Regions from separate parts of the Micromonospora sp. NPDC047707 genome, predicted to be linked through region 2. Evidence: riboswitches for the same ligand, from Rfam matches in the RefSeq annotation. Region 2 holds a riboswitch; each other region holds the start of a gene.
The links. A riboswitch is a leader RNA that binds a small molecule or an ion and turns the genes downstream of it on or off. The one in region 2 is predicted to bind S-adenosylmethionine.
Positions count from the first base shown of each region.

Region 1: it holds a riboswitch for S-adenosylmethionine, as region 2 does, so the genes downstream of both, AB0873_RS02505 (aminotransferase class V-fold PLP-dependent enzyme) here and AB0873_RS21315 (ABC transporter substrate-binding protein) in region 2, are expected to answer to the same signal.
Region 3: it holds a riboswitch for S-adenosylmethionine, as region 2 does, so the genes downstream of both, AB0873_RS18435 (hypothetical protein) here and AB0873_RS21315 (ABC transporter substrate-binding protein) in region 2, are expected to answer to the same signal.
Region 4: it holds a riboswitch for S-adenosylmethionine, as region 2 does, so the genes downstream of both, thrC (threonine synthase) here and AB0873_RS21315 (ABC transporter substrate-binding protein) in region 2, are expected to answer to the same signal.

Region 1 is NZ_JBEYSU010000002.1:65,994-68,185, reverse strand. Features, by position in the region: gene AB0873_RS02510 (PrsW family intramembrane metalloprotease) at 1-576, opposite strand, end outside; SAM riboswitch class IV at 683-804, shown strand; gene AB0873_RS02505 (aminotransferase class V-fold PLP-dependent enzyme) at 849-2,111, shown strand; gene AB0873_RS02500 (FUSC family protein) at 2,121-2,192, opposite strand, start outside.
Region 2 is NZ_JBEYSU010000021.1:17,123-19,314, reverse strand. Features, by position in the region: gene AB0873_RS21320 (amino acid ABC transporter permease) at 1-452, opposite strand, end outside; gene AB0873_RS21315 (ABC transporter substrate-binding protein) at 542-1,381, opposite strand; SAM riboswitch class IV at 1,607-1,719, opposite strand; gene AB0873_RS21310 (RraA family protein) at 1,801-2,192, opposite strand, start outside.
Region 3 is NZ_JBEYSU010000015.1:132,248-134,439, reverse strand. Features, by position in the region: gene AB0873_RS18440 (aminoglycoside phosphotransferase family protein) at 1-500, shown strand, start outside; gene AB0873_RS18435 (hypothetical protein) at 544-1,146, opposite strand; SAM riboswitch class IV at 1,175-1,295, opposite strand; gene AB0873_RS18430 (serine/threonine-protein kinase) at 1,392-2,192, opposite strand, start outside.
Region 4 is NZ_JBEYSU010000002.1:46,958-49,149, forward strand. Features, by position in the region: gene AB0873_RS02425 (hypothetical protein) at 16-261, opposite strand; gene AB0873_RS02430 (winged helix-turn-helix domain-containing protein) at 585-809, shown strand; SAM riboswitch class I at 954-1,089, shown strand; gene thrC (threonine synthase) at 1,100-2,192, shown strand, end outside.

The sequences.
Region 1 (2,192 bases), on a different contig from region 2:
GCCGCCGAGGTACAGGATGTTCTCCACCATGGCGAAGCCGATCGCGGAGAGCCCGCAGTAGACCAGGGCGTCGGTGATGCCGGAGAACTCCCGGCGCCGGAAGATCAGCAGGAGGATCGGCCCGAGCGCCTTGGTCAACTCCTCGATGAACGGCGCGACCAGCACCGCGGTGAGCGTGGTCGGGAGGTTCAGCCGCTCGAACGAGTCGGCGGCGAAGTTGTTCACCGTCAGGGAGGCGGCGGTGGAGACGAACGCCCCCCAGGCGAAGCAGAAGATCAGGTACTTCAGTGGCTCCGGCTCGTACCGGTCGAGCCAGAGGAAGCAGGACACCAGCACCGGAACCGGCAGGACCGCCGCGATGACCCCGATCAGCAGCGCCTCGCCGCCGAGGCTCTCGCCGAGGGTCCAGACCATGAAGACCGCACAGCCGGCGATGAAGAGGATCACCACGGCCAGCACCAGGGCGCGTACCCAGCTGACCCGACGCCGGGGGGCCTTCGTCAGGCCCTCGGCCGGCGGGGGGACAGGGGCGGCGGTCGGCGGCGGCGGGGCCGCGCCGGGCGGGGTGTCGGCCATGCCGTCAGCGTAGTCACCGCCGGCCCGCCGGACCGGCCGCACCGCCGGCCGGCCGGACCGCCGGCCGGCCGGACCGGCCGCACCGGGGACCGCTATGCTGCCTGCAGGTCACGAGCGCCAGCGTCAAGCCCCGGCTTGCTGGCCGGCAACCCTCGTCGAGGTTCGCGGTGGGGTGCCCCGGGTGATGACCGGGCCCGGCCCGATCCGTGTGCTGGGCAAGCGCGGACCCCGCCCGTGTGCCCACCCGGGGTCCCTGGACCCGGAGGTGCCGCATGACCCTCACTCTCGTACCCCCGCCGGTGCCGTCGCGGGCGGCGGCCGGGCCGCTCGACGTGCTCGGCGTACCCGGTCAGATCAACCTCGACTACGCGGCCACCGCGCCCTGCGCGCGGGCCGCGGCCGACGCGGTGGCGGAGCTGCTGCCCTGGTACGCGAGCGTGCACCGGGGCGCCGGGGCGCTGTCGCGGCGCTGCACGCTGGCCTACGAGCGGGCCCGGCAGACGGTCGGCGACTTCGTCGGCGCCCGGGCGGACGACCACGTGGTCTTCACCCGGAACACCACGGACGCGCTCAACCTGCTGGCCCGGGCGCTGCCGCCCGGGGCCACGGTGGTGACGTTCGGCGGGGAACACCACGCCAACCTGCTGCCCTGGCCGCGCGGCTCGGTACGGCTGCCGGTGCCGGAGGACCCCGCCGGGGCGGTCCGCGCGCTCGACGCCGCCCTCGGCGAGCTGCGCCGGGGCACCACCCCCGACCGGGACCTGCCGGTGCTGGTCGCGGTGACCGGGGCGAGCAACGTGACCGGCGAGCGGTGGCCGGTCGCCGAGCTGGCCCGGGTGGCCCGCCGGCACCGGGCCCGGATCGCGGTGGACGCCGCCCAGCTCGCCCCGCACGCCCCCGTCGACCTCCACGTTCTCGACGTCGACTACCTGGCCGTCTCCGGCCACAAGCTGTACGCGCCGTTCGGCGCGGGCGTCCTCGTCGGGCGGGCCGACTGGCTGGACGCGGCACCGCCGTACCTGGCGGGTGGCGGGGCGACCAGCCACGTCGGGGCGGCCACCCACGACGTCCGGTGGGCGACCGGGCCGGCCCGGCACGAGGCCGGCACCCCGAACCTCCTCGGCGCGGTGGCCCTCGCCGCGGTGTGCGCCGCGCTCAGCGGAGCCGACCGCGCCGCGCTCCACGACGCCGAGCAGGCGCTGCTGGCCCGGCTGCGCGACGGCATCGCGGCGCTGCCGCACGTGGTGGAGCTGCGCACCTTCGGCCCGGACGCGCCGCGGGTGGGGATCGCCTCGTTCGTGGTGGCCGGCCGGGACTCGGCCGAGGTCGCGGCCCACCTCGCCGCGCATCACGACATCGGGGTACGCGACGGCCTGTTCTGCGCCCACCCGCTCGCCCGCCGCCTGCTCACCGAGGCGGCCGGGCGCAGCGGCCGGCGTGACCTGCCGCCGACGGCGCTCCGGGCCAGCATCGGCCTGGGCAGCACCGAGGAGCACGTGGACGCGCTGCTCGCCGCGCTCGCCACGCTGGGCTGAACCCTCCGGTCAGCCGATCGGCGGGGCGGTGGGCGGCTTCGGGCCGCCCTCCGCCGGTTCGGCCGGCCGCCCCGGCGACTG
Region 2 (2,192 bases):
ATGATCACCACCCGCATCGCCTCGGCCCACGAGAAGCCGAGGGCCCGGGCGGCGTCCAGTTGGGCGGCCTCCACCGACTGGATGCCGGACCGGAAGATCTCCCCGATGTACGCCGCCGCGATCAGCGACAGCGCCAGGATGCCGAGCGGGTACGGGTTCGGGCCCCACACCTCCATCCCCAGTGGCGCCAGCCCGACGCCGATCAGGAGGATCGTCGCCGCCGCCGGCAGGCCGCGGAAGACGTCGGTGTAGACGCGGGCCGGCCAGCGCAACCATCGGGTACGCGAGATGCCCGCGACCGCCAGCAGCATGCCCAGCAGCGAGCCGAGCAGGGCGGCGGAGACCGCCAGGACCAGCGTGTTGGGCAGCCCGACGGTCAGCATCTCGGGCAGCGCCTCGCGCATGGAGTCCCAGTCGAAGAAGGTCTCCCACAGGGTGCTCAACGGATCCATCAGTCGCCTCTCCTACCGCCCCGCTCGCTCTCTCCTGTTAAGAAGGGGCCCCTTCACCTCGCCAGGCGTTAACAAGGGGCCCTTCCTTGTCAGCCGACCGGTACCGTGCCGCTGCCGGGCTTGAAGTCCGGCGGGATCGGTCGGCCGGGGTAGTACTGCTGCTGCAGCCGGCTCCAGGTGCCGTCGGCGATGACCTCGTCGAGCGCCTTGTCGAGGGCCGCGCGCAGCTTGTCGTTGTCCTTGGCGAACGCGTACGCGGTCGGGGCCGGGCTGAGCTCCTTGGCCGCCACCTTGATCTTGCCGTTGCTCTCCGCGGCGGACGTGTCGCCGATCTCCGCCGGGGCGATCCAGGCGTCGGCGGTGCCCGCCTTGAGCTGGTTGATCGCGCCGTTGTAGTCCGGCACCCGCACCGGGTCGAGGCCCTCGCGGGTGGCGTAGTCGTCCTGCACGGTGCCCTGGACGACCACCACCCGCCTGCCTTCGAGCTGGTCGAATCCGGTGATGGTGGAGCCGGCCGGCACGTCGAGTCCGAAGTAGCCGAAGTCGTAGCCGTTACCGAAGTCGACGGTCCTCTTCCGCGCCTCGGTGATGGTGATCGACGAGCTTCCAACATCGAACTTGCGGTTCGCCACCTGGGCGAGCAGCGCCGAGAAGTCGGTGCCGACGAACTCCACCTTCAGGCCGATCCGGTCGGCCGCCGCGACCAGCAGGTCGTTGTCGAAGCCGGTGAACGTCCCGTCCTTCAGGTAGACGTTCGGCGGTGCGTCGGTGAGCGTGCCGGCCCGCAGCACGCCGGGCTGGAGCAGGCCGTACGGGTTGTCCGCCGAGCCGGTGGCGTCGTCACCGCCGCAGGCGGCGAGGGTGGCGGCGCCGAGGACGGCGGCGACGGCGAGGGCGGCGGCCCGGGTCAGGGCAGGAAGGAATCGCACAGGTGTCTCCGAGAGGGGTGTCCGGGCGGGCACGGGCGTGCGCCGCCGGCGGTGCGCCGGTGGGCGGACCGCTGGGATGGTTCGGTGCGAGGGAGTGGGGCGCTCAGCTACACGCGGCGCTGCAGACCCGCATCATGTCGACGTGACGACGCCGGGTCAGGGCCGGCGGGGCGACGGTGCGGACGGACATGGCTCTCCTCCAGGTCGGTGCTGACCTGGGGTGCCAGGCCACGCTTGCACCGGAGCCCGCTCCGGTGCCCGGTCCTCACCCGGGGCACCCCTACGTGGACGAGGGTTGCCGGCCAGCAAGCCGGGGCTTCGCGCTGGCGCTCATGACCTGGACCGAGACTAGCAGCGCGTGACGATCCGCCGTCCAGCCGTTATGACCACCCTCACGTGCCGCCGGGCCTGCGGATTCGTCACTCCTCGATGGCCCCGCCGACCCGGCGCAGGTGCGCCCGGAACGTGTACCCCGGGTCGGCGTCGCGGCGGGCCAGGTACTCCGCGAAGGCGGTCTGCTCCCGCAGCGTCTCGCCGGCCCGGATGCGCTGGGCCTGGACGCGCTCGGTGCGGCGGATCCGCTCGGCGGTCGCGGACACCTCCTCGGCCCGGGCGGCCGGGACGAACAGCACCCCGTCGTCGTCCGCCAGCACCAGGTCCGCGCCGTCGACCACGTGCGGGCCGACCCGGGCGCTGGTCAGCGTCTCGGGACCCCGGTCGTCGAGTCGCATCGGGCCCAGCGGCAGCGCGCCGTAGCTGAAGACCGGCACGCCGATCTCCACCAGCTCGGGGGTGTCGCGGTGCAGGCCCC
Region 3 (2,192 bases), on a different contig from region 2:
CGCTTCATGGGGCGCTTCGTGAGCCCGGCGCCGCTCACAACCTGTCGGCCGAGGAGCGTGCCTGGCTCCTTGATCACCTTGAGGATGTCGGTAGCCAGGTGCGGGCCCTGGACTCGCCGCTGGGGTACGGAGTCATCCACGGTGACGCCTGGGCGGGAAACCTGCTGTGGGACACCGCTGCCGGTCCAGACGCTGTTGTTCTCGGCGACTGGGACTGGGTGTCCTACGGTCCGCGGGAAATTGACCTGATCCCATCGTGGCACGCAGCCATCCGCTACGGGCGCGGGCAGGATTGGGCTGATGCGTTCGCTGAGGTGTACGGCTATGACCTGGCGCGCTGGGACGGCTTCGCCACGCTCCTTCACATGCGGGACCTGGTACAGCTGACCGGGCCGCTGCGCCGAGCCGGAGACAGCCCAGCGTTCGCCGAAGTGCTGCGGGAGCGGTTGGCAGGAGTCCGCAGTGAAAGCTCCGGCGCTGTATGGCGGGCGCTGTACTGATCGGCCCAACAGGGCGAGCGGGCCCATCGGGCAGGGTTAGGGGTCAACGCGCCGAGGAGCGGAACCGGACCTGTGCTTGCCGCAGGGTGCTGAGATCGGCGGGTACGGGCACGACGCCATAGCGGTCGAACGCATCGACGCTTGCCCCGAGCGATGGCGGCCACCGCCGCTGCCACTCGACCAGGGGCACGCTCGGGCCGGCTGCGCGCAGTGGCTCGGCGAGCCGGTCGAACTCCCCCTGCTGCCACTCGCGCAGTGCGTTCCAACGTTGCGTTGCGGCTATCAGCGAGCCAGCGACCTCGGTGGCCGTCGTCGCCGGTAGCTCGACTATGTCGCCGTTCATGATCGAGTGCCGTCCCAGCGGCAGCGCGGCGCGGTGGCCGTACCATTCGCCGACGACCTGCGACACCCTCCGGCAGGTGCCGCAGCCCAGCCACGACCACCGGGTGCGAGTGGTCACGATGTCCCGGACGCACAACACACACAGGTCGAGGTCACTGGCGATGTCCTGCCCCTGCCACTGCTGCTCCCAGTCTGGCGTACGCGGCTGACAGCGGCACCGCTGCTCGCGCGGGATTCCACCCTGGAGGTCCCCGCAGGTCAAGCAGACCGCGAAAGCGGCCAGGTCCGGCTCTTCGAACGGCACAGCGAACTCACCTTCCGGTGCCCCGAGGCACCCGCTCTTGCCGGACCGCAGCTTGCGGTCGGCCTGGTCTTCTCCCGGGGGCACCGTGCGCGGGCCGCGCGGTTGCCGGGTCAGCAAGCCGGGAGGCTTGACGCTGACCACTCGTGACGCTGGATCAGCGTAGAGATCATCAACGACGGCGGCAACCCTGGAGTCAGGCAGGCGATGGCACGCAATGACCGCGGCGAGCGGATGCCTTGGACGGACTATCGGCCGGCGGCGAATCGGAGCCGGGCAAGCACGTCGGCGACTTCCCGGGTCTCCTCGTGCTGCGGGCCGTACACGACACAGAGGTCGTCGTACAGCGGCTGCAGCTCATCGACGGCCTCCGCGGCCTTACCTTCGGAGAGCAACAGCATGCCGATGTTGCGGCGTAGGTCGAGAGCGGTGGGCGAGGCGTCGCCGGAGGCGGCGCGTACGTGGGTCAGCACCTGCCGGAACTGGCGCAGGGCAGTGGTGGCTTGACCGAGTTCGGCCCGACAGTGGGCTGCCTGCCGGAGGCACTCCAACGCGTCCTCGCTGGTGGGGCCGGCGGTACGGGCGTACGCGGCGGCGAGGGCGTCGAACTCCGGTAGCGCGCGCCGGAAGTCCCCGCCGATGATGAGGATGGCGGCGCGACGTGAACGCAGCCCCAGCACGCGGGGGCTTTCGGCGCCGAGCGCGGCGCTGGCGGGCCCGATCACCTGCTCGAGTACCTCGGCCGCCTGGGCGAAGCGTTCGTCGTCGAGCAGATCGTCGGATTGCGCGATGGCCGCCTTGATCGCGTCTCGAACCCCGGTGCGCAGGATCGCCGCTGGATCAACGGCCGACGTCTCGCTCCGTGGGGTGGGGACCACGGGCGCGGGCTCGGGCCGGCGACGTGGCGAGTTGGGTCGGCGGTACACCAGCGTCGGGTCGGGCATTGTGCTGCGTGCGGGATCGGAGGCGGGCGAGGGCGATCCGGGTAGGGGCAGGAACGGCAGCAGCCGCTCGTAGACGTCGTAGGCCTCGGCGGGCCGGTCCTCAGG
Region 4 (2,192 bases), on a different contig from region 2:
GAGTCGAATACGTAATCAGGCGGCCGGGCAGTCGCCGGGACGGTCGGCGCGGCGGGGGCAACGGGTGCCGCCAGGCAGGCGGTGGTCGCACCAGACGCGGGTACGCAGAAACTGGCGATCCTCCTCGCTCAGCGTTGCCTCGCCGAAGTCGAGGACGGTGACGTGCCCGAGCGAGTCGCGTAGCGCCTCGGCCAGCGTGATCGCCGCGTCCTGGCTGGTCAGCGTCGTGGGCAGGTGGATGATCCAGCGTGGCGCGTCCATCGCACTCCTCTTCGCTGGTCGGGGCGCCGAGGCGGGCGGGGGCGGACGGCAACCGCCCGGGTTGGCTGCCGTCCGGAGCCCGGCACCCGCCCCGGGCCAGCTCGTGGGTGTTGACCGACGTTCTTGAGCGCCGGGGCGACCGGCCGTGCCGCCCCGGCAACCCGGGCGTCCACCCGGGGTGAGCCGGTCCCGTTTGCCGACGAGGGCCGCCTCGCGGTCAACATATGATACTTAGTATCAGGAGAGCAAGAGCTGTGATGCCAGGAACTTGATGTCATAAGCGAGCGGTGGTCAGATGGTGGTGCCGACGAGGGAGCACCACCATGCCAGTGACGCCGTACTACGAGCGCATCGCCACCGAGATCCGGGACCGCATCCGGTCCGGTGACCTCAAGCCGGGGGACAAGTTGCCATCGATTTCCGAGCTGTGTGCCCATTACGGGGTTTCCACGCAGGTCATCCGCTCCGCGATGCTGATCCTGCGAGCCGAGGGCCTGGTGGAGGGCCATCAGGGACGCGGTGTCTACGTGCGGGAGCGGGGGGACTGAGGGGCCGATCGCACAGATGGATCAGCTCCAAAGCGCGCCAACCGCGGTCTTCGTCCCTGCGGAGTAGGTCACATCTGGCCACAGCGTGGGAACGGGCGGTGGACAGCCGGCTGGCGATGCTTAGACTCGGCGGCACAACTGCATACCTCATCCAGAGGGGCTGAGGGATACGGCCCGACGACGCCCCGGCAACCACCCCGCGCGCTCACCGCAGAGCGACCGGCGGGGCAGGTGCCAATTCCGTCCCCGCCGCAGAGCGCGACGCGGGGAAAGATGAGAGGAATCTCGACATGACGTCGACGCTCGCCGCCTCCGGCATCGACACCGCCGCCGGCCCCGCCCGCGCCCTGGTCTGCCGCGCCTGTTCGGCCCGCTACCCGCTCGCCGCCCAGCACGCCTGCTACGAGTGTTTCGGGCCGCTGGAGGTCGACTACGACGCCGCCGCCCTCGCCGCCGTCACCCGCGAGCAGATCGAGGCGGGCCCGCAGAACATCTGGCGGTACGCCGCGCTGCTCCCCGCCGGTCAGGACCCGGCCACCCGGGTCACCCTCGACCCCGGGCTGACCCCCCTGGTGGCCGCGCCGCACCTCGCCGCCGAGCTGGGCATCACCGCGCCGCTGTGGGTCAAGGACGACAGCGCCAACCCGACGCACTCCTTCAAGGACCGGGTGGTCTCGGTGGCGCTGACCGCCGCGCGGGCGCTCGGCTTCAGCCGGTTCGCCTGCGCCTCCACCGGCAACCTGGCCAACTCGGTCGCCGCGCACGCGGCCCGCGCCGGCGCGCCGTCGGTGGTCTTCATCCCCAGCGACCTGGAGCAGGGCAAGGTGATCACCACCGCCGTGTACGGGGGTGACCTGGTCGCCATCGACGGGTCGTACGACGACGTGAACCGGCTCTGCGGCGAGCTGGTGGAGACCGACGAGTTCGAGGACACGGCTTTCGTCAACGTGAACGTGCGCCCCTACTACGCCGAGGGGTCGAAGACGCTCGGGTACGAGGTGGCCGAGCAGCTCGGCTGGCGGATCCCCGCCCAGGTGGTGATCCCGATGGCCTCGGGCGAACTGCTGACGAAGATCGACAAGGCGTTCAGCGAACTCGTCGAGATCGGGCTGGTGGAGGCTCCGGCCGGCGGCTGGAAGGTGTTCGGCGCGCAGTCGGCCGGCTGCAACCCGATCGCCACCGCGCTGCACGCCGGCAGCGACACCGTCATCCCGGTCAAGCCGACCGGCATCGCGAAGTCGCTGAACATCGGCGACCCGGCCGCCGGCCTGTACGCCCTCGAAGCGGTCCGGCGCACCGGGGGCTGGATGGAGTACGTCGACGACGACGAGATCCGCGCCGGCATCCAGCTGCTCGCCCGGACCACCGGCGTCTTCGCCGAGA